2 regions of the Nocardioides sp. NPDC087217 genome follow, and region 1 is predicted to be linked to the other one. Evidence: riboswitches for the same ligand, from Rfam matches in the RefSeq annotation. Region 1 holds a riboswitch; the other holds the start of a gene.
What was found. Region 1 has a riboswitch for cobalamin ahead of ACIO3S_RS16450 (FecCD family ABC transporter permease). Riboswitches for the same ligand answer to the same signal wherever they lie in the genome.
Positions count from the first base shown of each region.

Region 2: linked by a shared signal. The riboswitch ahead of ACIO3S_RS27810 (prenyltransferase/squalene oxidase repeat-containing protein) and the one ahead of ACIO3S_RS16450 (FecCD family ABC transporter permease) in region 1 are both predicted to bind cobalamin.

Region 1 covers NZ_JBIUZB010000003.1:445,290-459,792, reverse strand. Annotated here, with positions in the region: gene ACIO3S_RS16495 (cobaltochelatase subunit CobN) at 1-1,122, shown strand, start outside; gene cobF (precorrin-6A synthase (deacetylating)) at 1,119-1,904, shown strand; gene ACIO3S_RS16485 (cobyric acid synthase) at 1,901-3,538, shown strand; gene ACIO3S_RS16480 (cobalt-precorrin-6A reductase) at 3,535-4,260, shown strand; gene ACIO3S_RS16475 ((2Fe-2S) ferredoxin domain-containing protein) at 4,257-4,937, shown strand; gene ACIO3S_RS16470 (CbtA family protein) at 4,955-5,734, opposite strand; gene ACIO3S_RS16465 (CbtB-domain containing protein) at 5,734-5,949, opposite strand; gene ACIO3S_RS16460 (ABC transporter substrate-binding protein) at 6,103-7,197, opposite strand; gene ACIO3S_RS16455 (ABC transporter ATP-binding protein) at 7,194-8,033, opposite strand; gene ACIO3S_RS16450 (FecCD family ABC transporter permease) at 8,030-9,049, opposite strand; cobalamin riboswitch at 9,160-9,344, opposite strand; cobalamin riboswitch at 9,434-9,651, shown strand; gene ACIO3S_RS16445 (ribonucleotide-diphosphate reductase subunit beta) at 9,803-10,801, shown strand; gene ACIO3S_RS16440 (ribonucleoside-diphosphate reductase subunit alpha) at 10,801-12,501, shown strand; gene ACIO3S_RS16435 ((2Fe-2S) ferredoxin domain-containing protein) at 12,640-12,999, shown strand; gene ACIO3S_RS16430 (cobalamin biosynthesis protein) at 12,987-13,913, opposite strand; gene ACIO3S_RS16425 (cobyrinate a,c-diamide synthase) at 14,050-14,503, opposite strand, start outside.
Region 2 covers NZ_JBIUZB010000010.1:91,980-106,482, forward strand. Annotated here, with positions in the region: gene ACIO3S_RS27765 (beta-phosphoglucomutase family hydrolase) at 1-575, shown strand, start outside; gene ACIO3S_RS27770 (glycoside hydrolase family 65 protein) at 572-3,217, shown strand; gene ACIO3S_RS27775 (EamA family transporter) at 3,248-4,147, shown strand; gene ACIO3S_RS27780 (hypothetical protein) at 4,265-4,522, shown strand; gene ACIO3S_RS27785 (alpha/beta fold hydrolase) at 4,519-5,442, shown strand; gene ACIO3S_RS27790 (ECF transporter S component) at 5,439-6,221, opposite strand; gene ACIO3S_RS27795 (ABC transporter ATP-binding protein) at 6,218-7,807, opposite strand; gene ACIO3S_RS27800 (CbiQ family ECF transporter T component) at 7,804-8,919, opposite strand; gene ACIO3S_RS27805 (hypothetical protein) at 8,916-9,539, opposite strand; gene ACIO3S_RS27810 (prenyltransferase/squalene oxidase repeat-containing protein) at 9,533-10,606, opposite strand; cobalamin riboswitch at 10,672-10,816, opposite strand; gene ACIO3S_RS27815 (hypothetical protein) at 10,862-11,509, shown strand; gene ACIO3S_RS27820 (NYN domain-containing protein) at 11,520-12,284, opposite strand; gene gatB (Asp-tRNA(Asn)/Glu-tRNA(Gln) amidotransferase subunit GatB) at 12,414-13,907, opposite strand; gene gatA (Asp-tRNA(Asn)/Glu-tRNA(Gln) amidotransferase subunit GatA) at 13,904-14,503, opposite strand, start outside.

The sequences.
Region 1 (14,503 bases):
GGGCAGGCGATGGCCGACTCGCTGCTGCAGCGCTACCTGGACGAGACCGGCGACTACCCGACATCGGTCGGGCTCTCCGTCTGGGGCACCTCCGCGATGCGTACGTCCGGAGACGATGTCGCCGAGGTGCTCGCGCTGCTCGGGGTGCGGCCGGAATGGGACGAGGCCTCCCGCCGGATCACCCACCTCGACGTCATCTCGCTCGAGGAGCTGGGCCGACCCCGGATCGACGTGACCGTACGCATCTCCGGGTTCTTCCGCGACGCGTTCCCGCACGTGGTCTCGATGCTCGACGACGCGGTCCGGATGGTGGCCGACCTCGACGAGCCGGACACCGACAACTTCGTCCGCGCGCACACCCTCGAGGACCTCGCCGACCACGGCGACCAGCGCCGCGCGACGTCCCGGATCTTCGGCTCCAAGCCCGGCTCGTACGGCGCCGGGATCCTGCAGGTGATCGAGGCCGGCAACTGGCGCTCCGACCAGGACCTGGCCGACGTCTACGCGGCGTGGGGCGGCTTCGCCTACGGACGCGACCTCGACGGCGCCCCGGCAGCCGACGACATGCGCGCCAACTACCGCCGGATCAAGGTCGCCGCCAAGAACGTCGACTCCGCCGAGCACGACATCGCCGACTCCGACGACTACTTCCAGTACCACGGCGGCATGGTCGCGACCGTCCGCGCGCTGACCGGCAGCGATCCGAAGGCGTACGTCGGCGACTCCACCTCCCCCGACGCCATCAAGACCCGCACGCTGCAGGAGGAGACCAACCGCGTCTTCCGGGCCCGGGTGGTCAACCCGCGCTGGATCTCGGCGATGCAGCGCCACGGCTACAAGGGCGCCTTCGAGTTGGCCGCGACCGTCGACTACCTCTTCGGCTTCGACGCGACCGCCGGCGTGGTACAGGACTGGATGTACGAGAAGCTCGCCCGTGAGTACGTCCTGGACGAGACCAACCAGGAGTTCATGCGATCCTCGAACCCGTGGGCGCTGCGCGGCATCGTCGAGCGGCTGCACGAGGCTGCCGAGCGCGGGCTGTGGGAGTCGCCCGACCCCGAGCTCGTCGCGGCGATGCAGGAGATCTATCTCGACATCGAAGGTGACCTGGAGGAGGAATGAGTTCTTCTGGCAAGCGTCGCATCAAGATCATCGGGGTCGGCCCCGGTGACCCCGACCAGGTCACCCTCGAGGCCGTGGCGGCGATGCGGTCGGTCGACTACTTCCTGGTCACCGACAAGTCGGGCACGGTCAAGCAGGGCATGCCCGACCCGCTGGTCCGGGCCCGCGAAGAGCTGCTCGACCGCCACCTCTCCGCTCCCGCGCGGGTCGTCAAGGTCGACGACGCGCCTCGCGAGCGGCGTGAGGAGTTCACCGGGACCGACGCGGAGTACCGGGCCGCCGTCGCCGCCTGGCACCGGGCCCGGGTCGAGCGGTACCTCGCCGTGCTCGCCGAGCACCCCGGCGACGTCGGCTTCCTGGTCTGGGGCGACCCCGCCTTCTACGACTCCACGATCCGCGTCGTCGACCAGATCTCCGAGCAGCTCGACATCGAGGTCGATGTCATCCCCGGGATCTCCTCGGTACAGCTGCTCGCCGCGCGGCACCGGCTCGTCCTCCACGACGTCGGGCGGCCGCTCTACGTCACCACCGGCCGCGCCGTGCTCGAGGCTGTCGAGGCCGGGCACGACAACCTCGTGGTGATGCTCAACCGGGTCGTCGACCTCCCTGGGCTCGAGGACTGGCGGATCTGGTGGGGCGGCAACCTCGGCACGCGTGAGGAGGAGCTGGTCGCGGGCACGGTCGGCGAGGTTCTGCCGGCGATCGAGTCCGCTCGAGCACGGTTGCGCGAGACGTCCGGCTGGGTGATGGACATCTATCTGTTGCGAGCCCCGCGCCGATGAGCGGGCTGCTGGTCGCCGGCACCACCTCGGACGCGGGCAAGTCGGTCGTGACGACCGGGCTGTGCCGGGCGTTCGCCCGACGCGGCGTCAAGGTGGCGCCCTACAAAGCCCAGAACATGTCCAACAACTCGATGGTCTGCGAGACGCCGGACGGGACAACGGCCGAGATCGGCCGGGCCCAGTGGGTACAGGCCCTGGCGGCGCGGGTCACCCCCGAGCCGGCGATGAACCCGGTGCTGCTCAAGCCCGGCTCCGACCACCGCAGCCACGTGGTCCTGATGGGGCATCCCGCGGGCGAGGTCTCCTCCCACGACTGGGAGGCGGGGCGCCGGCATCTCGCGACCGCGGCCCATGCGGCGTACGACGATCTCGCCTCGCGTTTCGAGGTCATCGTCGCCGAAGGCGCGGGCAGCCCGGCAGAGATCAACCTGCGGGCCGGGGACTACGTCAACATGGGGCTGGCCCGGCACGCCGGGCTGCCGACCGTCGTCGTGGGCGACATCGACCGGGGCGGGGTGTTCGCGGCGATGTACGGCACCCTGGCGCTCCTCGAGCCCGGGGACCAGGCCCTGATCAGCGGTTTTGTGGTCAACAAGTTCCGCGGTGATCTCGGCTTGTTGAGGCCCGGGCTCGACTCGCTGGAGTCGCTCACTCAGCGCCCGGTCTTCGGCGTGCTCCCCTGGGAGCCGTCGCTGTGGCTCGACTCCGAGGACGCGCTCGACCTCGAGGGGCGCCGTTCGGCGGCAGGCACGACCCGCAAGGTCGCGGTCGTACGCCTCCCCCGCATCTCCAACTTCACCGACGTCGACGCGCTCGGGCTGGAGCCGGACCTCGACGTCGTCTTCGCCTCCTCGCCGGCCGATGTCGCCGATGCCGATCTGGTCGTCCTGCCCGGCACCCGGTCCACGATCAGCGACCTGGCCTGGCTCCGCGCACGCGGCCTCGACGTGGCCCTGACCGAGCACGTACGCCGCGGCCGCCCGCTCCTCGGGATCTGCGGCGGCTTCCAGATGCTCGGCGGCGTGATCGCGGATCCCGACGGTGTCGAGGGCTCGGTCGCCGAGGTCGAGGGGCTGGGCCTGCTCGACGTACGCACCGACTTCACCCCCGCCAAGAATCTCCGCCTGCCCACCGGGTCGGCGCTCGGGGTCGAGGCGAGCGGCTACGAGATCCACCACGGCCGGATCACCCGCGGCGACGGAGTCACCGAGTTCCTCGGCGGCGCCCGCTCCGGCAACGTCTTCGGCACGATGTGGCACGGCAGCCTGGAGGGCGACGCGCTGCGCGGCGCCTTCCTCGCGGCGACACTCGGCCGCGAGCCGTCCACGGTCTCCTTCCCGGCCGCCCGCGAGCGCCGCCTGGACCTGATCGGCGATCTCGTCGAGGAGCACCTCGACGTCGACGCCCTGCTCGACCTCGCCCTCGCTGGTCGAGCCGACGTCGTGAGGAACGAACGACGTCGCGTCGAGACCAACACGTTCCCCTCGAGCGCGATGGCTGACCGTGTTGGTCTCGACACGCCTCCGCCTAGCGGCTCCGGCGGCTCGACCAGCGGGGAGCGAGGCTCGACCAGCGGGGGCGACGGCTCGACCAGCGGGGGCGACGGATCGACCAGCGGAGGAGCCCAACGATGAGGCTGTTGATCCTGGGCGGGACCGGGGAGGCGCGGGACCTGGCGGCGCGGCTGGTCGACGACGGGGTCGACGTCACCTCCTCGCTGGCCGGACGGGTGGCACGGCCGCGGCTTCCGGTCGGCGCGGTGCGGATCGGTGGGTTCGGTGGGGTCGAGGGGCTGCGGACGGCTCTCGCGGAGTACGACGCGGTCGTGGACGCGACGCATCCGTTCGCCCGCGGGATGTCGGCCAACGCGGCCGAGGCCTGCGAGCTGACCGGCCATCCGCTGCTCCGTCTGGAGCGGCCGGGCTGGACACCCGACCCGTCCTGGGTCTACGCCGACGGCCACGACCAGGCCGCGGATCTCGCCGCTGGCCTCGGCGCCCGACCGTTCATCACGGTCGGCCGCCAAGAGCTCGGCCGCTTCGTACCCGCACTGGCCGGGCGTGCGGCGCTAGCACGCGTGGTCGACCGGCCCGAGCTCGACCTGCCCGAGCCATGGACGCTGCTGACCAGTCGCGGACCGTACGACCTCGAGGGTGAGCTCGCGTTGATGCGGGAGCACCGCACCGACGTACTCATCACCAAGGACTCCGGCGGCACCTACACCCGGCCGAAGATGGATGCGGCGGCCGAGCTGGGCGTGAAGGTGGTCGTCGTCCGTCGGCCGGGCGGGCCCGGCGAGGTCCAGACGGTCAACGATGTCGCCGACGCGGTCACCTGGGTCAAGGGGCTCCGGTGAGCGTCCGCGTCCTCGTCGGGATGTCGGTGACCGATGTCGACCGGCGCCGGGAGCTGCTCGGCTGGGCCGGTGAGCTCGGCGCGAGCCTCGCGTTCCTGCAGATGGGCGGTCCCTCGCTCTCCGCCGAGCTGACCAGGCTCGCCGACTCCGGAGCGACAACCGTCACGCTGGCCGGCGTCAGCCTCGGCCCGCTCGCCCCCGGCCACTCCTGGCTGCGCCGGATCGCGGCCCACTGGTGGCGTGAGCGCCCCGGGGATCGCCCCGAGATCCAGATCGCGACCCGCCTGGCGACCACCCGCGACGACTTCCCCGACGCGCTCGCCGAGACCCGGCCGGTCACCGGCACCGAGCCCGGGCTGACCTCGCCCGCCTGGGAGCGAGTCCCCGACCACGTACGTCAGGTCCTGATCTGCCGCGGCCCCCGCTGCACCGCGAAGGGCTCGGAGGAGACCGCGAGAGCGGTGATCCTGGGCGCGATGGAGGCCGGTCTCGGCGACGACGATCTGCTGATCACCCACACCGGGTGCCAGTTCCCGTGCAACCAGGCGCCGGTGCTCAGCGTCCAGCCCGACGATGTCTGGTACGGCAACGTGGAAGCGGCCGCCGCCCGGGTGATCGTGCGTGATCACCTGGCCGACGACCGCCCCGTGGAGGCCTACCGCCTCCCCCGCTGCTGAACCTTCTCGTGGGCTGCTCACAGGCTCGCGGCAAGGGCCTTTCGCTCCGCGACGGCGCGCTCCGTCGCGTGCAGCCTGATCACCAGGCCGGTCAGTGCCACTCCGATCACACCCCACATGGTGGCGAGCGTGATCAGCGATGCCCGCCGGAAGAACCACAACGTGTCGGCGGGGAAGTCCCCGACCTCGTTGACCGTCGTGAACAGCTCCCCGGCGACGACCATCACGACCAGGTAGGCCGCGATCGCGCCGACCACGGCGAGATAGGTGCCGAACCGTCCGCGCAGCCGCACGGCGGCGTACGTCACCACCACGGCAGCCACGACCGAGAGGGCCTGGAAGGCGAAGTAGACCGCGGTGCGGACACCGATGGTGTCGCCGCTGCCGACCGCCGGCGGGGTCGCCGGATATTTGAGGAAGGGCACCAGCGCGACGGCGACGAACCCGATCAGGGTGACGAGGGCCGTCGACTGTCCCGGCGTGAGCCGTCCGATCCGCCCGAGAGCGAATGCGGCGACCAGCCCCAGGATGCCCCCGAGCGCGACGCCGACGGCCAGGGTGCCGGTCAGCAGCCCCCAGGTGCTCTGGTTGGTGCGGGAGACCTCGGCGGCCTCCTCCTCACCGGCCTCGGAGCCCTCGGCGGCATGCGAGTGCGAGTGCCCGTCGCCACCGGCCTCCTCCAGCGCGATGGCAGCACCGACCTGCGGCTCACCGACGGCGTACGCCACCAGGAAGGTGACGACGCCGGCGAGGAGTCCAGCTAGGAGGCCGCGTACGAGAAATGCACGCGGGCTCATCAGTGGCAGGGGTAGCCGAGCAGGTGACGACCGTCGTGGACCCACTCGTGGATGAGCGTGCCGGACGGGATCGAGACGGCGCCCTGGTCGGCGCTGATGAAGAAGAGCACCAGGAGACCGAGCAGACCGAAGAAGAGCGCCCAGGGGGCCAGCTCACGGAGCGGGATGGTGGGAAGGTCGGCGCCGGCGACGGGCGCCACAGCGTGCTGCGACATATGTCCTCCTCAGGGATACCTGCGTCCCTGTTCGTTGGGGTTGGACGGACACTCGGGTCTGACTCCACCGCCGCGGGGCGATGTCACAGTAGCGCGACTGTGCCGGAGTTCCACCGGCTTCCTCATGTCCGTTGCGTGCACTATAGCGGGATCTCAGCGGAGCCACTCGTTGCCGACGAGGTTGGTGAGATCGGCGATGTCGAGCCTCGGTTCGATCCCGGACTCGGGTGCGAGACCGAAGTGCTCCAGCGAGCGCCGGACCCACTCGGCGGCGTCGATGTTGAGCGGGCCGGAGACCCACATCGCGTAGGGCAGGTTCACGAACCTGTTCTCCTTGACGGCCGGGAGGTCGCGGGAGGCCGGGTTGGCCTTGAGCACCTTGACCTTCTCCTCGTAGGACTGCCCCGGGTAGTCCACGAAGTAGATGACGTCGGGCTCGGCGGCAGCGAAGCGCTCCCAGCCGACCTCGGTCCAGGTGTCCTCGACGTCGGCGGTCGCGTTGGTCACTCCGGCGGTGTCGAAGATCGCCTGCGGTCCCCCGAAGGATCCGGACGTGAAGATCGCGTCGGTGCCGGAGTCGAAGAGGAACGCGGTCGGCTCCTCGTCGGGCTTCGGCGCGCTCTCCAGGGCCGCGCGGCGCTCCTCGATGTCGGCGACGACCTTCTTCGCGGTCGCGTCGTGGCCGGTCAGCTCGCCGATGTTGAGCAGATCGGTACGCAGCGCCGTCCAGGCGTCCATGGTGCCGCGGTCACCGTCCTCCTGCCGGCAGGTCTCGCTGAGCAGGTAGGTCTCGATGCCCCGCTCCTGCACCATCTCGGGAATCAGGTTCCGCGACTCGCTGAACCCGTAGCCCCAGCCCGCGAACATCAGCTGCGGGTCGAGGGCCAGGACCGTCTCCAGCGTCGGATGGTCGTCGCCCACGATCTCGAGCTCGTCGACCCTGTCCTCGGGGTAGGCGAGCTCGAGCAGCTGCTGGTCCCGGGCCAGGCCGGTGACCGCGACCAGCTCCTCGCGGGCACCGACGGCCAGGGCGATGGAGATGATCCCGCCGTCGTAGGCGTACAGCTCGGTGACCGGCTGGTCGACCGTGAGCTTCTCGCCGCAGTTCTCGACGGTGATCGCGTCCTGGCCGGCCTCCTCGGCGGCCTTCTCCGCCGTCCCGCAGGCGGTGAGGATCGTGGTGCCGAGCGCGAGCGCGGCGAGGCAGCCGAGGCCGGGGCGTACGTGGCGGGTGATGCGCTGGTTCATGCGGATCGGTCCTTCCGAGGATGGATGAGCAGGTGGGGCTGGTCGAGGTGTGGGTGCGGCACCTGGACCGAGCCGACGCCGAAGTGGTGCTCCACGCGGATGCTGTCGAGCACCTCGACCGGCGGCCCGTGGGCGACGACGGTGGCCGGGCCGCTGTCGGGGTCACTGCCTCGGGGCCGGCCGAGGACGGCGAGCCGGTCGAAGGAGCGGAGCGCCAGGTCGAGGTCGTGGATGGTCGCGACGAGGGTCTCGGCCCGCTCGGCGACGCTCTGCAGCAGCCGCAGCTGCCAGGCGACGTCGAGATGGTTGGTGGGCTCGTCCAGGAGCATCACCGGGCTCTCCTGGGCGAGGCCCCGGGCCATGACCGCGCGGCGCCGCTCGCCGCCGGAGAGCCGGTCGCACGGGTCGTCGATGCGGTCGGCGAGGCCGACGGCGTCGAGGGCCGCCCGGACGATCTCCCGCTCCTGGCGCCCGCCTCGCGACCAGGGCCGGGTGCGGGGCACCCGGCCCAGCGCGACCATCTCCCCGACGAGCAGCTCGGCGGAGGCGACCTCCTCCTGGGGGACGTACGCCAGCCGGCGGGCGCGTTCGCGCGAGCCGATCCGGGCGGTCTCCTGGAGCTGTCCGGACTCGTCGGCGAGACAGGCCTGGCCGGTGCTGGGCCGCAGCACCCCGGCGAGGATCCGCAGCAGCGTCGACTTCCCCACGCCGTTGACGCCGACGATGCCGAGGCGGGCGCCCACCGGCACGTCCAGGTCGACGTCGCGCAGCACCTCGCGCTGGCCCAGCCGCGCTGAGACCCCGCGAAGCCGGAGCGCGGCCGGCGACCCACTCATCGGTCACCGCCGAACCGATACTGACCGCGACCGAGCAGCAGCAGGAACAGCGGCGCGCCGACGACGCCGGTGACCACCCCCAGCGGGATCTCCTGCGGGCGTGCCACCAGCCGGGCGAGCACGTCGACCCACAGCAGGAACACCCCACCTGCCAGGGCCGCGACCGGGAGCACCACCCGGTGCCGCGCGCCCACGAGCAGCCGGGCCGCGTGCGGCACGATCAGACCGACGAACCCGATCCCACCACTGACCGCGACCAGGATCCCGACCAGCACCGCCAGAGCGACGAAGAGAGTCGTACGCAGCGCCGCGACGTTCACGCCGAGCGCGGCAGCGGTCTCAGGCCCTGCGGCGAGGGCGTCCAGCCAGCGGTGCAGAGCCAGCATCCCGAGACCGAGGACGAGGCTGAGTGCCGCGGGCAGCCACAGCTTCTCCCAGCTGGCACCGCCGACGCTGCCGAGCATCCAGAACATCACCGAGTCCGCCGCGCGCGGATCATCGCTCATGAAGACCAGGAACGAGGCGATGGCGGAGAGCCCCGAGGAGAGCACGACCCCGGAGAGCACCAGCCGGATCGGGGTCAGCCCACCTTGGGCGGTGGCCACCAGCCAGACCAGCAGCGCCGAGCCGACGGCTCCGAGCAGGGCGCCGCCGGAGACGGCGTAGGCGCCGAGACCGGCCAGCGCGCCCGTGGTGATCGCGGCCGTCGCCCCCACCGAGGCGCCGGAGCTGATCCCGAGGAGGAACGGGTCGGCGAGCGGGTTGCGGACCAGGGTCTGCATGCCGGCACCGGCCACGGCCAGACCCGCGCCGACGGCGAGCGCCATCAGCGCCCGGGGGACGCGCAGCTCCCACACGATCACGTCCCACTTCCCCGGTGCGTCGCCCTGGAGCCGGTCGACGACGGCCGCGACGACCTCGCCGAGAGGGATCCGCTCGGAGCCGAAGGCCAGGGACGCCACGGCGCTGAGCGTCGCGGCGAGCAGCAGCCCGACGGCCAGCGGCACGAACGGCAGCCGCCGCCTCCCGGCACCGGCGGGGCTCGGGATCAGGGTGGGGGTCTCGCGGCACGGCGTCTGCACGCAGTTCGGCCTCTCAGGTCCTCTGGACCCTGGTCGCGAGGGCCGTGACGAACGTCTGAGCCGACAGGTTTTCGGACTCGGGTTCAACCGGCGACGCTGCCTTCCCAGGGACCCGTTCCCCAGTGGCTGCCTAGCGTCGCCGTCGCCCTCACCGCTGCGCGCCAGTCCCGGATTCACACCGGAGTTCCCTGGCATCCATCAGGATGCGTTCGACTCGGCGCAGAGGCTAGCACGGGTCGTCGAACCGGTGCCGGGGATGTTTCCGACGACACGGCGAAGCACAAGATCTAGGAAGTTGCATTGATGTAATTCCCGCATATAGTGGTCCTCGCAGCTGGTTCTCCCACCTCGGCGACGGGGCGGGAGAGGCAAGAGGGAACCCGGTGCGAGTCCGGGACTGCCCCGCAGCGGTGAGTGGGAACGACCGCCGTCACGAAGCACTGGGAGCAAGCCATGCCCCTGGGAAGCGACGGCCACTAGGACCAGCACGACCACGCCCACGAGTCCGAAGACCTGCCAGTGCCCACCTCATGGTGGGGTCCGCGACCTCGAGGGAAGGTCAGGGGATCGAGCGAGCACCACGTGACCGGGTCCGCCCGGGCGCGCTGCCGTCGTCCTCCCTGCCCCGGCACGGATGCACGAGACATCCAGCGGGCCGCGGGGCCCGCGTGAGCAAGGGGCATGGGCTTGATCGACACCGAGGGTCTACCGATCCGCACCGAGAAGTCGGCGTACGTCTTCGACTATCCGATGGCCGAGGACCTGGCCAAGAAGCAGCGGAGCATCTTCTGGACCGCCGAGGAGATCCCGGTCGAGAACGACAAGCAGGATTTCCTGGTCAACATGACCGACGCCGAGCAGGCGGCGGTGAAGACGACGCTGAAGCTGTTCACCATCTACGAGCTGATCCTCGGCGGTGAGGTGTGGGGCGACCGGATCTTCCACGCGTTCCCGCGTCCGGAGGTCCAGATGATGGCCAACGCCTTCTCGTTCGCCGAGCTGAACATGCACGCGCCGTTCTACGCGAAGCTCAACAAGGTGCTGATGATCGACACCGAGGAGTTCTACGACTCCTACAAGAACGACCCGGTGCTGGCCGAGCGGATCCAGTTCGTGTGGGACGCGATCGCCGACGAGGACCTCCTCTACGCGCTGAGCGTCTTCACGCTGATGGAGAACTGCGTCCTCTACTCCAACTTCGCCTTCCTCAAACACTTCCAGTCCGGCGGGAAGAATCTGCTGCAGAACGTGATCAGCGGCATCAACTTCTCCGCCCGCGACGAGAACCTGCACGCCACCGGCGGCGCCTGGCTGTTCAACACCACCCTGGACGAGTACGCCGCCACCGTCCCGGCCGACAAGTTCGAGGCCGAGCGTGACGACCTCTTCGCGAGGGTTCGTGGCGTCGCCGAGCACCTCTACGCCCACGAGGCCCGGATCGTGGAGATGCTCTTCGACCACGGGCCGATCACCGGCATCGACCAGGCCGACCTGGAGACCTTCGTGAGGTCCCGCATCGACATGACCCTGGAGAACATGCGGATGGAGCCGCTGTTCAACGTCGAGGCCAACCCGATCGCCGAGTGGTTCTACAGCGGCATCAACGGCACCCAGTTCCACGACTTCTTCCAGGTCACCGGCAACGAATACAACCGCAACATCGGCGAGACGGAGTTCAGCTTCTAATGAGCAACAGCAACTGGGAGGCGCTCTCCGCCGAGCGCAAGGCCCTGCAGGCCGACGGCGTCGTGCCCGCCTTCATGACCACGGCGGGCTATGCCATGTTCAAGGCCAAGTACACCGTCGCCGACCAGAGCGTCCGGGAGCGCTACGAGACCATCGCCAGCACCGCCGGCGACCTCGCCGACGAGATGTACCCCCGCGAGGACGGCGTCTCCTGGACGGAGCGGTTCTTCGAGGCTATCTGGAACGGCTGGCTCTCGCCGTCGACGCCGGTGCTGTCCAACCTCGGCACCGACCGGGGTCTGCCCGTCTCGTGCGAGGGCTCGTACGTCGAGGACTCGGTGTGGGGCTTCTACGAGACCCTCAAGGAGGCGGCGATCCTCTCCCAGAACGGGTTCGGGACCTCGGCGTACCTCGGTGATGTCCGGCCCCGCGGCGCGAAGTTCAGCGACAACGGCAAGGCCAACGGCGTGGTCCCGGTCTTCTGCAACTTCGTGGAGATGACCAACCAGATCAGCCAGGGCGCCACCCGCCGCGGCTCCTGGGCGGGCTACCTGCCCGTGGACCACCCGGACTTCTACGAGCTCGCCGACCTGATCTTCCGCGAGCCCGCCAACAAGAACATCGGCTGGATCTTCAGCCAGGCGTTCATCGACCGGATGCTGGCCGGGGATCGCGATGCTCTGGAGCGCTACCAGCGGGTGCTGAAGATCCGGGTCGTGCTCGGCAAGGGCTACATCTGGAAGGTCGACACCGTCAACGCGGCCCAGACCGAGTCCTACAAGGCCAACGGGCTGGAGAACAAGGCCTCCAACCTGTGCTCGGAGATCACCCTCTTCTCCGACGAGGACCACTCCTACACCTGCGTGCTCTCCTCGCTGAACCTCTCGACCTACGACGAGTGGAAGGACCAGGACACGGCGTACGTCGCGACCGTCTTCCTCGACGCGGTCGCCGAGGCGTTCCTGCGCAAGGCCCGCACCATCCGTGGTCTGGAGCGGGCGGTGCGCTACACCGAGAAGGCCCGCAGCCTCGGGCTGGGCGTGATGGGCTACCACGACTACCTGCAGAAGCAGCGGGTGCCGTTCGAGTCGGACAAGGCGGCGGCGCTCAACAAGGACATCTTCGAGCGGATCTCGGCGGATGCCGACGCCGCGTCGCGGTGGATGGGCTCGGTCGCGGGCATCCCGGAGTGGTGCGTCGGACGGCGCAACTCCCACCTGATGGCGATCGCGCCGACGATGAGCACCGCGGTGATCGTCGGCGGCACCAGCCAGGGCATCGAGCCGTACGTCGCCAACGTCTGGAACCAGACCACCTCGGCCGGCGAGATGCCGCGGGCCAACCAGAACCTCGTCGAGGTCATGGAGGAGCGCGGGGTCTACGACCAGGCGCACATCGACGACATCGTCGACCACGGCGGTTCCGTCCAGCACGTCGACTGGCTCGACGAGCACGAGAAGGACGTCTTCAAGACGGGCTACGAGATCGACCAGGAGGTCCTGCTCGCTCGCGCATCGGACCGGCAGGTCCACATCGACCAGGCCCAGTCGCTCAACCTGTTCTTCCAGGCCGACGCGACCCCGCAGTACATCAGCAAGATCCACAAGCTGGCCCTGCTCGACCCGAACATCAAGAGCCTGTACTACCTGCGCTCGCGAGCCGGCATCCAGGCCAGCAAGCAGACCCGCACTTCGAACTGACCACCTGCGACCGAGAGGCATGACCATGAACGAGAACCCGACCACCACCGACGCCATCGACGATCTCACCTGGGACGACTGGAGCGACGCCGCGGTCTGTGCCATCGAGAACGGCCCGGACTGCGAGGCCTGCGAAGGATGAGCGACCCCACCACCGGGCGGCCGACGCTGACGGTCTGCCGCGGCTGCTGCTGCGGGACGGAGCGGAAGTCGCCCGGGGTGGACCATGCGGCCGTGCTCACGACGCTGAACGCGGCGGCCGGGGAGTCGGCAACGGTACGTGTCGCCGACTGCCTCGGCCCGTGCGAGCGTGCCGACGTCGTGGTGGTCGGCCCCTCACCCGAGGGGCGGCAGCGCGGGGCGCGGCCGGTCTGGGTCGCCCGGGCCGGCTCGGTGCGGGTCGCCGACGCCCTGGCCGAGTGGACCCGCGCCGGCGGACCGGGCATCGCCGAGGCACCACCCGCCGTCCTGGCTCGGGCCTTCCGTCACGGGCGCTGAGTGATGACGGCGTACGCCGCCGCGACCAGGGCCGCGCCGATGCCGACCCTGCGTGCCAGCGTGGTGGCGCTGACCACGTCGGCGGGGGTGGCGTCGCGGCCGTCGCCCATCACCGCGCGGTGCTCGACACGGTTGCCGTAGTAGCGGTTCGTGCCGCCGAGGCGGATGTCGAGGGCACCCGCGAAGGACGCCTCGACGACGCCGGCGTTCGGGCTCGGGTGCCGCGCGGCGTCGCGCCGCCAGGCCTCCCACGCTTGCCTGGCCCGCGACGACGCGGCGGCCAGGGTGAGCAGGCCGGAGAGGCGCGAACCGGGCAGGTTGAGCAGGTCGTCGAGGCGGGCGCTGGCCCACCCGAAACTCTCGTAGCGGTCGTTGTGGTGCCCGACCATCGCGTCCAGGGTGTTGGCGGCGCGGTAGCCGAGCAGGCCGGGTACGCCCGCGACGGCGCCCCACACCAGCGGTGCGACCACTGCGTCCGAGGTGTTCTCGGCGACGCTCTCGACCACGGCCCGGGAGACCTCGGAAGCGTCGAGCTCCTCGGTGTCGCGGCCTACGAGGTGGGTCAGCCGCTGTCGCGCGGCCGGGAGGTCGCCGCGGTCGAGATGGGCGTGGACGGCCAGCGCCTCCCGCTCCAGCGAGCGGCCGCCCAGGACCGCCCAGGTCGCGGCGGCGGTGACCAGGGTTCTCCCCGCTCTTCCCGGAGCGGCACGTTCGGCAACCGCTCCGAGGACCACCGCTCCCCCGACCAGGGCGGCCGCGTGCAGGACCCCGCGGGCACGGTCGTCCGAATACCAGGCCCGTTCGGCCCGCATCGCCACCGTGCCGAACCCGGCGACGGGGTGGTAGCGCCGCGGGTCCCCGAGCAGCCGGTCGAGCGCGAAGCCTGCGAGGAGCCCGACCGCCCGTGCCCTCATCTCGAAGCTCCTGACCGGGGGCCGCCGGCACTTTCCCGCCATGGCGGGGATGTTCGGCATACCGGGTGGCGAGACGGCGGCATTTTCCCGCCATGGCGGGAAAGTGTCGCTGCCGCGAGGGCGATCCACTCGGGTGTCACGCCTTCACCTGCTGCTCGAGCTGGTGCAGGAGGCGGTCGGTGACCTTGGGCGGACGTACGGCTATCCGCACCCACTCCGGACCGAGCCCGGGGAACGTGTCCGCCCGGCGTACGGCGATGCCCTGCTCGCGCAAGGCCTCACGGACTCCGGCGCCCGGGCGGGCCAGGACGAACGAGGCGGCCGAGGGGACGTACTCGATCTGCTGGTCCCGCAAGCCCGCCTCGAGGTGGTCGCGCCAGGTGGCGATCCGCTCGGCGCGGTCGCGGGCCTCCGCGCTCGCCCGCTCGGTAGCGCAGGCGATCATCGCAGCGGCGGCGGTGGCCGACACCGACCACGGCGTGCGTACGGCCTCGAGGTCGCCGATCGCGGCGGGATCGCCGACGACGTAGCCTGCGCGGACCCCCGGGATCGACCAGTGCTTCGTCAGGCTGCGGATCACCAGCAGGCCC
Region 2 (14,503 bases), on a different contig from region 1:
GCAAGCCGCGCTACGACGGCGTCCGTGACTTCCTCGCCTCCCGCGACATCCGGCTTCCCGAGGGCACCCCGGACGACGCGCCCGAGCTCGAGACCGTCTGCGGTCTCGGCAACCGGAAGAACAACGCCTTCAACATGGTGCTCGAACGCGACGGCGTCGAGGCCTACCCCGGCTCGGTGCGCTTCCTGGACTATCTGACCACCCTCGACGTCCGGCTCGGCGTGGTGTCCTCGTCGGTCAACGCGCCGACCGTGCTGAAGGCGGCTGGGCTGCTGGACCGGTTCGAGACGGTCGTGTCGGGAGCCGTCGCAGATGAGCAGGGTCTGCCCGGCAAGCCTGCGCCGGACACGTTTGTCTACGCCGGTAAGGTCCTCGGAGCCACCCCGAGCGAGGCCGTCGTTCTCGAGGACGCCGTCTCCGGGGTGCGCGCCGGCAAGGCAGGAGATTTCGCGCTCGTCGTCGGGGTGGACCGTGGCGCCGGCCACGACACCCTCACGGCCGCCGGCGCCAGTCTCGTCGTTTCCGACCTTGCTGAACTTGTCCCAGACGACCCTGCTCGAGGAGCACAGCAGTGAGAACCAACGTCGGCCCGAACCCCCTGGACCGGGCCCGTTACCCCATCGACCCGTGGCGGCTGGTGGAGACGAGCTACTCCCCAGACGACCTCGGCCTGACCGAGACGATCTTCAGCGTCGCCAACGGCTATCTCGGCATGCGCGGCACCCCCGAGGAAGGTCGCCCGACCTACGCGCACGGCACCTTCATCAACGGGTTTCACGAGACCTGGCCGATCCGCCATGCCGAGAACGCCTACGGCTTCGCCAAGACCGGCCAGACCATCGTCAACGCCCCCGACGCCAAGATCATGAAGATCTACGTCGACGACGAGCCGCTGACCTTCGGCACCTCGGACCTGGAGGAGTACGAGCGGGTGCTCGACTTCCGCGAGGGTGTGCTGCGGCGGCATCTGGTGTGGCGTACGCCCTCGGGCAAGCGGGTCGCGATCAAGTCGACCCGGATGGTGTCGATGACGCAGCGACACCTCTCGATCCAGACCCTCGAGATCACGATGCTGAGCGGCGCGGCGCCGATCGTGGTCTCGTCCCAGCTGCTGAACCGGCAAGACGGCAAGGACGAGTACCACGTGCCGTCGGCGGCACTGGGCGAGGGCATGGACCCGCGCAAGGCCTCCGCCTTCGACACCCGCGTCCTGCTCCCGCAGATGTCGGTCGCCGACGAGGAGCAGATGACCCTCGGCTACCGGTGCGCCAACTCCGGGATGACGATCGCGGTCAGCGCCGCCCACCAGATCGAGACGCCGGACCCGGTCGAGACCGTCGTCCGCGCCGAGGACGACCTGGCCAAGACGGTCTTCCGGGTCGACGCGACCGAGGGCAGCACGCTGCGGTTGCAGAAGACCGTGGCGTACCACACCTCCCGTGGGGTGCCGGTGCGCGAACTGGCCGACCGCTGCGGACGTACGCTCGACCGGGCGATCCGCCTGGGCGTCGGTCACTTCGAGCGCGACCAGCGCAACTGGTACGACGAGTTCTGGTCCGCCGCCGACGTCGAGATCTCCGCCGCCCGTACGGAGGACGACGAGGACATCGCCGCGGCCCAGCAGGCGATCCGGTTCAACCTGTTCTCGCTGGCCCAGGCGACCGCCCGCACCGACGGTCTCGGCGTCCCTGCGAAGGGGGTCACCGGCTCGGGCTACGAGGGGCACTACTTCTGGGACACGGAGTGCTACGTGATCCCGTTCCTCTGCTACACCCAGCCCGAGGTCGCCCGCAACGTCATGCACGCCCGCTCGGTGATGCTCCCCGCGGCCCGGCAGCGAGCCTCGGAGATGGCCGCGAAGGGGGCGCTGTTCGCCTGGCGCACCATCAACGGGCAGGAGGCCTCGGCCTACTACGCGGCCGGCACCGCGCAGGTGCACATCGACGCCGACATCGCCTTCGCGCTGATGAAGTACGTCTACGCGACCGGTGACATCGGCTACCTCATCCGCGAGGGCGTCGACATCCTGGTCGAGACCTCGCGGATGTGGGCCGACCTCGGCTTCTGGCGCCACAACGGCGAGCCGTCCTTCCACATCCACGGCGTGACCGGGCCGGACGAGTACACCACGGTGGTCAACAACAACCTGTTCACCAACGTGATGGCCCGCTACAACCTGGAGAAGGCCGTCGAGACCATCGAGATGCTCCGGGCGGACTATCCGCGCGAGTATGCGCAGGTCATGGGCCGGCTCGACATCTCGCCCGACGAGGTCGAGGAGTGGGGTCGCTGCGCCGCCGCGATGCACATCCCCTACGAGGAGGGGCTCGGCATCCACCCGCAGGACGACAACTTCCTCGACCGCGAGGTGTGGGACCTGCCCAACACCCCGGACGAGGTACGTCCCCTGCTGCTGCACTACCACCCGCTGGTGATCTACCGGTTCCAGGTGCTCAAGCAGACCGATGTGGTGCTCGCCCTCTTCCAGCAGGGCAACCGGTTCACCCCTGAGCAGAAGCGGGCCGACTTCGAGTACTACGACCCGATCACCACCGGCGACTCGACGCTGTCGGCCGTCGTGCAGTCGATCGTGGCGGCCGAGGTGGGCTACCAGGACGACGCGCTGCGCTACTTCTACGACGCGCTCTACGTCGACCTCCACAACATGCACGGCAACACCGTCGACGGGATGCACATCGCCTCCACCGGCGGCGTGTGGGGCGGTCTGGCGTTCGGCTTCGGCGGGATGCGCGACTACGACGGCAAGCTCTCCTTCGACCCGCGCCTGCCGGTCCAGTGGGGCTCGCTGGTCTTCCGGGTCCAGTGGCACTCGACCCGGATGCAGGTCGCGCTGACCAGCGACCAGATCGTGTTCACCGTCGTGGACACCCCGGGCGAGGAGTACGACATCCCGATCAGCGTCCGCGGGGAGGAGTTCGTGGTCTCGAAGGGCTCGCCGGTGATCGTGCCGCTCGCCGACCAGGGGCCGCGGATCGGCACCCACCTCGACGAGGAGCCGCACGGCGGTATCCGCCCCGACGGATCGCGGATCACGGCCACCGTGCCCCCGCCGATCCCTCCGGAGCTCTACGAGCAGGACCATGTCGAGCATGCGATGGTCCCGCAGGAGTCGCGGCGTGGGTCCGAGCGGCTCGCGGAGGAGGCCAACAAGGCCATCAACCTGTCCAACGTCTCGCAGACGGACTCGGCGCAGTAGCGGGTCTTTACGTGGTCCTAGACTGACCGGGTGGTCACACGCTTCTCAACCGGTAGAGGCTCTCTCCGGGCGAGGCTGGCCCACCCGGTCGTCCTGGTTCTGATCGGGATCGCGTCGGTGCAGGTCGGCGCGACCTTCGCCAAGTCGCTCTTCGACGAGGTCACCCCAACCGCCATGGTGTGGCTGCGGCTGACGCTGTCCGCGCTGATCCTGCTGGCGATCACCCGGCCCCGGGTCCGCGGCCTCGCGCGCCGCGACTGGCTCGTCGTGATCGCCTTCGGGGCCTCGCTCGGGCTGATGAACTGGGCCATCTACCAGTCCTTCGCCCGGCTGCCGATCGGGATCGCGGTCACCATTGAATTCATTGGTCCACTCACGATCGCGCTGGTCACCTCGCGGCGCGCCCGCGACCTGGTCTGGGTCGCGCTGGCGGCCGCAGGGGTGGTGCTGCTCGGTCTCGAGCCCGGTCGGATCTCGATCGTGGGCGTGCTGTTCGCGCTGCTCGCGGGGGCCTGCTGGGCTGCGTACATCGTGCTGTCGAAGGCGACCGGAGCGCGGTGGGAGGGGCTCGACGGGCTCGCTCTGGCCTCGACGGTCGCGGCGGTGGCGCTGACGCCTGCGGCGATGGCGTACGCCGACGGGCTGGGTTCTCCGCACGTGTGGCTGGTCGGGCTGATGGTGGGCCTGATGTCCTCGGTGATCCCCTACTCCCTCGATCTCGTCGCCCTGCGTTCGATCAAGTCGGGGCTCTACGCGATCCTGATGTCGCTGGAGCCGGCCGCCGGCGCGCTGGCCGCGATCCTGATCCTCCACGAGGGGCTCTCGGTCCTGCAGTGGCTGGCCATCGCGTGTGTCGTGGTCGCCTCCGCGGGCGCGACGCGCACCGGCAAACCGGAGCATCACGTGCCGGCGGAGTCCACCCCGGTGTAGTGCCGTGTTTCACACAAGCGACATCGGAACGTCACTGACTCCGAACGTTGAGGTCACTACAGTTCGGTGACAACTCCCCCTCGCCGCCCGGTCCCGCCAGTCCATGGAGTTGCTCCCTTGTCGACCATCACCGCACCCGTACACACCGCTGCCGTCGCCCAAGTCGCCGCCCTCCTCGCCGCTCGCACCGCGGGGCGAATGGTCGGCCCGTTCCTACGACCGATCCAGCTGCTGCTCGCCTGGCCGGTCGCCTCCCAGCTCGTCGCCCGGCACAACGCCAAGGCGGCCGAGGAGGCCATCCTGCTGCGGCGTGCCGAGCGTGAGGACGTGCAGAACTATCTCCAGCTGCTCGCTTCGGAGAGAATGTCTGCATGAGCATTCCGCGGGCGATGGCCGAGTCGACGGTCGCGTTCCGGGACGTGCTCTCCGACGATGGCACCCTGATCCGCGCCTGGACCAACGACCCCGAGGGTGTGATCGAGGGGCCGACGGTGCTGCTGTGCAACGGCCTCGGCACCAGCCCCTGGAACTGGCCGGCGCTGCTGCACACCTCGTGCGGCGTACGCGTCGTCTCCTGGCAGCACCGCGGCACCTCCGGCTCGGCGCGGCCGAAGGATCCGGAGCAGACCACCTCGAGGCACTTCGCCGAGGACGCACTGTCGGTGATGGACGCCTTCGCGCTCTCCCGGCCGGTCGTGATGGGCTGGTCGATCGGGGTCAACACCGCGTTCGAGCTGGCCGCGGACCATCCCGAGCGGGTCTCCGGCATCTTCGGTGTCGCCGGGGTGCCCGGCGACACGTTCAAGTCGATGCTGGGGCCGCTGCGGCTGCCCGCCCCGGCGGCCGCCATCGTGACCCGCACCGCCTCGAGGGTGCTGTGTCGCACCGGCTCCCTGATCACTCCCCTGGCGGCGCGCCTGGAGCTCGGCCCGCGAGCGATCGAGGTGTTCTCCAAGGCCGGCCTGATCGGCAAGGTCCCTGATCCCGAGCTCGCCGCGGCCGCGCTGGCGGAGTTCCTGACCACCCCGGTCGAGTGGTATTTCCACCTCGCGCTGCGCACCTCCCAGCGCCGCCCGGTCTCGCTGCGCCGGATCAAGGTGCCGGTCGTGCTGGTCGCGGGCACCCGCGACCTCATCGCCGGTGCGCGTCACATGTCGAGAGTCGCCGCCGGCGTCAAGAACAGCACGTTCGTCGAGCTCGAGGGCACCCACTTCGTACAGATGGAGCAGCCCGACCGCGTCCACCAGCTGCTGCTCGCCTTTCTCGCCCGGGTCTCCGAGCACCAGCGCGTCTAGGGTGCCGAGACGACGCCGGTGACGGTGGCCCGGCGGGCGATGCGGCGCAGGGTGGCGAGGACGGCAGGACCGAGCAGAGCGATGGCGACGGCGGTGGTGATCGCGCGCACGGTGTCCCAGCTGCTGGTCGAGGTGACCAGGGTGTAGCGCAGGAACGTCGCCAGGTTCTCGCCGAAGGCCGCACCGGGTTCATAGGAGAGGTTGCCGCTCGCGCCGGGCACCGTGACGCCGGTGAGCAGCGGCCAGCCCTGCAGGTTGAGCAGGAGCCCGTAGGCGTACGAGGCGAAGATCCCGTACGCCGCCAGCAGCCCGATCTCGCGGCGGCCGCTCGCGCGTGGCAGGAGCCCGGCCCCCATCGCCACCCAGGCGGCGCCGAGCATCTGGTAGGGCAGCCAGGGTCCGACGCCGGCGGTGACGAGCGCGGCGACGAACAGGCTGGTGCAGCCGAGGACGAACCCGAAGGCCGGACCGAAGACCCGGCCGCCGAGGATGAGCATGAAGAAGACCAGCTCGACCCCGCCGGTGCCGGCGGAGACGGCGCGCAGGACGGCCTCGATCGCGCTGAGCACGCCGAGAACCGCGATCATCCTGGTGTCGATCCCGCCCGTGGAGAGCTCGCTCAGCAGCACCACCAGCATCAGCGGAATCAGCGCCAGGAAGATGAACGGAGGCTGCACCCGGTCGTAGCCGTGGAGCAGCAGCGGCCAGCCGAACATCATCAGCCCGGCCACGGAGATGATCGCGAGCAGGACCGCGGTGCGGGGCGTGAACCTGATCATCTCTCGCCCACCGCCTCGACGATCTCGCGTACGTTCAGCCAGCCCGGGCCGAAGACCTTGCTCACCTGGGGCGCGAACGCGGGCGACTCGGCCGTGACGCTGCGTACGTCACCGGCGGAGACCACCTCGCCGTCGGCGAGCACCACCACGTTGTCGGCGGCCTCGGCGACGAACTCGACGTCGTGGGTCGCCACCAGGACCGCCTTGCCGGCCTCGGTGAGCTCGCGCAGGATCTCGGACAGAGCGTGCTTGGCGGCATAGTCGAGGCCGCGGGTGGGCTCGTCCAGGAGCACGACCGGCGGGTCGGCGCTCAGGATCAGCGACAGCGCCAGAGCCAGGCGCTGGCCCTCGGAGAGGTCGCGCGGGTGCTGGCCGTCGGGGATGCCGGGGACGAGGCTGTCCAGGATCTCCCTGGTCCGTGGGCCACCCGCGTCGCACTCCTCGGCCACCGTCTCCAGGTAGAGCAGGTCCGCCGCGGTCTGCGGCAGCAGCCCGGCGAGCTCGCGTCGCTCGTCGGGGTCGAGGGTCGCCGGATCCTTACCGCCGACGTCCACCGATCCGGCCAGCCGCTTCTGGGTCCCCTGCAGCGTCCACAGCAGCGTCGACTTGCCCGAGCCGTTGCGTCCCATCAGCGCCGTCACCCGCCCCGCGGGCAGCTCGATCGAGACGTCGTGCAGGACCGGCGTACGTCCTCGGGTGACGGTCAGCCCGGAACTTCTCAGGCTTTTCCGTCGCTTCTCTGGCGTTGCATTGCCAGAGAAGTGCAGGGATACCCGGTTAACCGGGTATTCCAACCCCCGCGCCCGCCGCTTCGCATCCCGCACGGTCAGCGGCAGCGGCGACCAGCCGAGCTCGCGGCCCAGCTCGACGAGCGGCGGCACGATGGGCGAGGTCTCCAGGACCTCGGCGGGGTCGCCGACCGCGACGGAGCCGTCGCCGACGAGGAGCGCGATGCGGTCGGCGAACGGCACGACCCGCTCGAGCCGGTGCTCGGCGAGGACGACGGAGGTGCCGAGGTCGTGCACCAGCCGGGTGATGGTGGCGAGCACGTCCTCGGCGGCGGTGGGGTCGAGGGCGGAGGTGGGCTCGTCGAGCACGACGACCCGCGGGTGGGTGGTGAGCACCGAGCCGATCGCGACGCGCTGCTGCTGCCCGCCCGAGAGGGTACGCAGCGACCGCTGTCGCAGCTCGGCGATGCCGAGCAGGTCGAGGGTCTCCTCGACCCGGCGCCGCATGGTCGCCGGCGGGAGGCCGAGCTGCTCCATCCCGTAGGCGAGCTCCTCCTCGACCGTGTCGGTGACGAACCCGGCCACCGGGTCCTGCCCGACGTAGCCGATGATCCCGGCGCGCTCGCGCGGCGGCGTGCGGACGATCGAGGTGCCGTCGAGCAGGACGTCACCGTCGAGTACGCCGCCGGAGAAGCGCGGCACCAGGCCGGCAAGCACGCCGAGCAGGGTCGACTTCCCCGAGCCGGTCGGACCGGAGACGAGCAGCAGCTCGCCCTCCTCGATGGTGAGGTCGACATCCTTGAGCACGTGCTCGGAGGAGTCGGGCGGGGTGAATGTGATGCCTCGCAGCTCGATCATGCGACTGCCTCCTGGTGAGCGAGCGATGATGCCGGTAGCGGGGCGGCGAGGGCCGGGACCAGCCCGACGAGCACACCGGCCATGGCGATCAGCGTGACGTCCGGGACGGTACTCACCCCCGGGAAGGCGACCGGGACCTGGTAGCGGGCGACCCACCAGCCCACGGCGCCGACCACGATCCCGCTCAGAGCCACCACGACCTCCGGCCACCGCCATCGGTCGGGCCGGTAGACGGTCCGCGTCACCCGGCGGCCGGCGAGCGCCAGCCCACCGGCGGCGGCGCCGACGCCGAGCGCGAGCATGGTGGCGGCCAGCCAGCCTGGCGTGGTGCCGTCCAGCACCGCATAGACGCCGGCGCAGAGCCCGACGAGCGAGACCAGCATGAGCGCCGAGGTGATCCGCCTGGTGGCGACCGGGACGCCGGCCGTACGTCCGTAGCCGCGCGTGTCCATGCCCGCCGCCAGCGCCATCGACCGCTCCAGGGCGTCCTCGAGCACCGGCACCAGGAAGCGGCGCAGGCGCCTGACGTTTCCGGTCGCACCGGCACGCAGCCGTTGCGCGGCGCGCACCCGCTGCACCGACTCGGCCAGCTGCGGCAGCACCGTCACGGCCACCACGACAGCGGTGCCGACCTCGTAGAGCGCCGGCGGCAGCGAGCGCAGCAGCCGCTTCGGGTTCGCCAGCGCGTTGGCCGCGCCGACGCAGATCACGATGACGCCCAGCCGCATCCCGTCATAGAGACCGGCCAGCAGCGCCTCGCGGGTGAGCGGCCCGAGCAGCCGGATCCCGAGCACCCACTCCGGGAGCGGGATCTCGGGCAGGTCGAGGATCACGTGGCCAGGAACGGCGCCCAGCAGCACCCGGAAGAGCACCCGGGTCACGACGATGAACACCGCGAGACCGATGTAGAGCCGGAACGCCTTCGCCCACGGTTGCTCGCCACGACGGGCGGCGACCACGACCGACACCACCCCCACCACGAGCAGGAGCAGCAGCGGGTTGATGGTGAAGGAGGCGTACGCAGCCATGCCGATCGCCCAGACCCACCAGGCGACGGGGTGCAGATCACGGGGCAGGTGCGCGACCGCGGCCGCCCGGAACATGGTGCTCATCGCCGGCGCCACCACACGGCACCGGCGACGGTGAAGAGTGCGACGATCCCCGCGGGCGCGACCCAGGCGGGCAGATGCTCGGTCTCGGAGGCCGAATCCGTCGGCTCCTCCGGAGATAACTCCGGCGACGGGCTTGAGGGCGCCCCCACAGCATCCCCAAGCTCCGTCGCCGGAGCGGTAACGACATCGTCGTCTATCCACGTGAACGCAACACCCTGCCCGGAGGTCACGCTGATTTCGGTAACATTTCTGGAGGCATAGCTCCAGGCCCCCGAATCGTCGCTGATCCACAGCGACCAGTACGCGTCAGCAGGCGGCATCTGGGCGCAACCGGCGGCTTTCGGCCGCTCATCGATGCGACATACGACGCTGGGCATCGAGGTCACATAGGTGAGTGGATGTCCCGCCTTCTCGAAGAGGTCGGCGCCGGTGTCACCCTCCTCGGGCTGGACACAGGTGACCTCGGGGTCGCCGCCCAGAGCGTTGGGCTCGACGACGACGGTGACCCCGTCGCACGCCTGAGCGGACGACGCGGAGACGGCGGAGACGGACGTGAAGACGGGGGCGGTGGCCCCGGCGAGGAACGCCAGAGCCACCGCAGCGGACCGCAGGATCAGCACGAGCTCTTCGCGGTCGCATCCTTGGGCAGGAAGACCAGCGACGGCAGCGCCTGGGCCGCGGCGAGGCGGTACATCCCCTCGGACTCCTTGGTCAGGCCCTTGGTGTTGCCCTCGGTCAGCGCGGCGTCGTCATAGGCCACCGCGCCGGTGTCGTCGCCACAGGTCACCACGTGGTCGGCGACCCAGCTGGCCGCCTTCTCCGCGGCGTCGGTCTCACCGGCGCGACCGAACGCCCACCCGGCCAGGCCGGTGGTGTTGGAGTTGGCGATGTTGCCGGTGGCCGCCTTGAACGATCCGTCCTCCGCCTGGGTCTCCTTCAGCCAGTCGACGCCGGCCTCGACGGCCTTCTCCGCCTCCGGGGACGCGACGCCGGACAGGGCGATCAGCGCGAACGCGGTGGCGTCGGCGTCTGGGACGGCCTTCGGGTCGGCGTCGCAGGTCTGGTCGGCGGCGGTGGGGTCGGCCGCGAAGGTGACCCGGAACCATCCCTCTTCGCACTGCTGCCCGGCCAGGAACTCCGTCGCGGCCGCGGCCTCCTTGCTCTCGGCGTTGTTGAGCGCCCACACGGCGTACGACTGTCCGATGGTGTTGGAGTAGTCGGCCGCCTCCTTGTTCTTGGGGTCGAGCTCGTCGGCGATACGGCCGTTCTCGGCGACGGTGCCTTCGAGCTGCTTGAGCAGACCGGGGTCGGAGGCGTCGACGTTCTGCTGCAGGACCAGCGCCTTCGCGGTGGCGCCGGCCGAGGTGACGGTGCCGAACCCGGGTGAGGTGTACGCCTTCTTGTTCTCCATCACCGCCGCGGCGATCGTGGAGATCTCCTCGTCGTAGCCGCCGACCTCCGCCAGCGCGATCCCGATGTCGGCGCTGAGCCCGAAGTCATCGGTGCCGTACTGCGCGTTGCGGGCCACGCCCTCCGGCGCCTGGGCGACGAGCCAGTCGGCCACCGAGGTGGACACCTTGGCGTCGTAGGTGGGCTTCTCCCCCTCCTCGACGGCTTTCTCGCCACAGCCGGCGAGCGAGGTGAGGGCGAGGGTGGCGGCGATGCCACCGAGGACGGTCTTCTTCATGGTTCCTTCCGCGCTGTTCGTCGGGAAGGCCCAGGGCCGACCCGCTGCTTTCCACGACAGCGTCAGGTCAGTACGCGTCCGTCGGCAGGTGCTCCGGCTCGCTCAGGACACTCTCGGTGCCTGGGCCTACGGTTGCGGGTCAGCGCCGGGATTCGACCGGCTTCCCCCACCACGGCGTGTGTTGATTGAGACGCCCCATCCTATGCCGGGCGGGGGCCTCTTGCGGGATCGCCGCCGAGCAGTCACTCTGTCCCCATGCGCCACAGGATTCTCGGCCTTGTCGCAGCATCGATCTCGGCCACCCTTCTCGCCCTCTCCCCGACCACGATGGCCGGCGCGCAGGAGGCACGGACATCGGTGACGTACGCCGATCTGGTCGCCATGTTCGGCGAGAAGGTCGGTGACCGGAGCACCGTCGAGACCGGGTTGCCGAGCCTCAACCGCGCCATGGCCGATGCCGGGATCACCACCGCCTACCGGCAGGCGGCGTATCTGACCACGCTCGCCAACGAGAGCTCCTTCCACCACGACGCCAAGGGCCGCGACAAGCGGAAGTTCACCGGCCGCGGCTACATCCAGCTGACCGGCGAGGCCAACTACACCGACGCCGGCGCCTACTTCGACATCGACCTGCGCCGCCGTCCCGAGCTCGCCCGGTCGCTGGACTACAGCGCGCCGATCTCGCGGTGGTACTGGACCGTCGCCCGCGACATCAACCCGCTCGCCGACGCCCTCGACATGGGCGGGGTCAATGCGGCGATCGGCTACCCCCGCAACAAGGAGGAGGACACCGAGCGCTGCCGCGACTTCAAGGCCGCGCTGAAGCACCTCCACGGGTCCGTGCCCAAGGGGATCAAGTGCGCCCGCCCGAAAGCAGCCGAGGACTCGGTGGCCAAGCCCTAGAAGACGTACGTCACTTCTTGGTGCGCTTGTCGCTGACCGCGATCGCGGAGGTGCCCTCGTCCTTGAGCTCGAAGAGGTCGATCGCCTTGATGAGCTTGGTCCAGGTGGCGTACCCGTAGTTGCGCGGGTCCTCGGAGGACTGGTTGCGGATGCGGGAGACCACGGTGCCGACCAGGGCCCAACCGTCGTCGTCGGCGGCCGCGGCGATGGAGTTGCGCAGCAGCTGGATCAGCCGGGCATTGCGCTTCAACGCCTGGCCGTTGGTCGCCGAGGACGACTGCTTGCGGGTGCGCGTGGTCCCGGGCTCGGTATCGGCCTCGGTCTCCTCCTCGGAGCCGCCGAGCTTCTCCACCACCGTGAACCGGGTGCAGGCGCTCTTGAACGGCGCCGGCGTCTTCTCCCGGCCGTAGCCGTAGACCGCGCGACCCTTCTCTCGCAGGTAGTGCACCAGCGGAGTGAAGTCGGAGTCGGACGAGACCAGCGCGAACGCGTCCGGGATCGCCGCATGCAGCAGCTCGACCGCGTCGATCGCGAGCGCCATGTCGGAGGCGTTCTTGTGCGCGGTCAGGTCGAACTGCTGCATCGGCCTGATCGCGGCGTCGTGCAGCTCCTCGATCCAGCCCTTGAGCTCGGACTTCGTCCAGTTGCCGTAGGCCCGCCGGATCGTCACCTCGCCGTACTCGGCCAGGTCGTTCAAGATGTCGTCGATCTTCGAGGCAGGCGCGTTGTCGGCGTCGATGAGCAGTGCGATGCGGAAGGGCTCGGTCACGGTCACGCCGGACAGTCTGCCAGTGCACCCCATCGCCGAGTCGGCTCATCCTGACCAAAACCACCGCCGAGTCGGCGCGTCATGACGCGCCGACTCGGCGGAGTTTGCTGTCAGAACGAGCCGACTCGGCGTGAGTCAGGAGAGCTTCTCCAGGATCAGCTCGCGGACACGCTTGGCGTCGGCCTTGCCGCCGGTCGCCTTCATGACCGCACCGATGAGCGCACCGGCTGCGGCCTGGTTGCCGCCGCGGATCTTCTCGGCGACCGCGGGCTGGGCGGCGATGGCTTCGTCGACGGCTGCGCCGAGCGCGCCGTCGTCGGAGACCACGGCGAGCCCGCGGGCGTCGATGATCTCGGAAACCGTGCCCTCACCAGCGAGAAGGCCCTCGAAGACCTGACGGGCCAGCTTGTCGGTCAGCGTCTTGGCGTCGACCAGCTTCTGCACCTCGGCGACCTGCACCGGGGTGACACCGAGCTCGGCGAGCTCGACGCCACGGTCGTTGGCGCTGCGGGAGAGCTCGGCCATCCACCACTTGCGAGCGGCTTGTGCGGAGGCACCTTCGGCGACCGTCGCCTCGATCAGCGACAGCGCCCCGGCGGCCCAGACGTCACGCATCTCCAGGTCGGAGTAGCCCCACTCGACCTGCAGGCGGGCCCGCTTGTCAGCGGTGCGCTCCGGCAGGCTCGCCCGCAGCTCCTCGACCCACTCGCGCGACGGCGCGACCGGGACGAGGTCGGGCTCGGGGAAGTAGCGGTAGTCGTCGGCGTCCGACTTCGCCCGCCCGGCCGAGGTGGTGCCGGTGTCCTCGTGGAAGTGGCGGGTCTCCTGGAAGATCGCCTCCCCCGCGTCGAGGATCCCGGCGTGGCGCGACATCTCGAAACGTACGGCCCGCTCGACCGAGCGCAGCGAGTTCACGTTCTTCGTCTCGGTGCGGGTGCCGAGCTTGCCGGAACCCTTCGGGGACAGCGACAGGTTGACGTCGCAGCGCATCGAGCCCTGGTCCATGCGTACGTCAGAGACACCCAGACCCAGCAGGATCTCGCGCAGCGCGGCGACGTAGGCCTTCGCCACCAGCGGTGCCTTGGCACCGGTGTCGAGGATCGGGCGGGTGACGATCTCGATCAGCGGGATGCCGGCCCGGTTGTAGTCGACCAGCGAGTAGTCGGCGCCGTGGATGCGGCCGGTCGCGCCACCAATGTGGGTGGTCTTGCCGGTGTCCTCCTCCATGTGGGCGCGCTCGATCTCGACCCGGAAGGTCTCCCCCTCGACCTCGACGTCGAGGTAGCCGTCGTAGACGATCGGCTCGTCGTACTGCGAGGTCTGGAAGTTCTTCGGCATGTCCGGGTAGAAGTAGTTCTTCCGGGCGAACCGGCACCACTCCGCGATCGAGCCGTTCAGCGCGAGGCCGATCCGGATCGCGCTCTCCACGGCCTTGGCGTTCACGACCGGCATCGAGCCGGGCAGGCCGAGGCAGGTCGGGCAGACCTGGGAGTTCGGCTCGCCGCCGAACGTCGCCGGGCAGCCGCAGAACATCTTGGTGTTGGTGTTGAGCTCGACGTGGACCTCGAGGCCCATCGCGGGGTCGTAGCGCTCCAGCACCTCGTCGAAACCGACCAGTGTCTCGGTCATCGGGCCACCTCCAGCTTGTCGATCGAGAGCACCTGGCCGACAGCGCCCTCGAGGGCGGCACCGACGCGGTAGAGACGGGCGTCCTCCAGGACCGGAGCCAGGAGCTGTACGCCGACGGGCAACCCGTCCACGTCGGAGACCCCGGCCGGGATGGAGATGCCGGGCGTGCCGGCCAGGTTGGCCGGAATGGTGGCCAGGTCCTGCGCGTACATGGCCAGCGGGTCGTCGAGCTTCGCGCCCAGCGGGAACGCGGTCGACGGGGAGGTCGGCGAGACCAGCACGTCGACCTGCTCGAAGGCCTTCTTGAAGTCCTCGATGATCAGGGTGCGGATCTTCTGCGCCTGACCGTAGTAGGCGTCGTAGTAGCCGCTGCTCAGGGCGTAGGTGCCGAGGATGATGCGGCGCTTGACCTCGTCGCCGAAGCCGGCGTCGCGGGACGCCTTCATGACGTCCTCAGCCGACGGGTCGCCGTCGGGGGTGACCCGCAGGCCGTAGCGCATCGCGTCGAACTTGGCCAGGTTGGAGGAGCACTCCGCCGGCAGGATCAGGTAGTAGGCCGCCATCGCGTGCTGGAAGCTCGGCGTGGAGACCTCTAC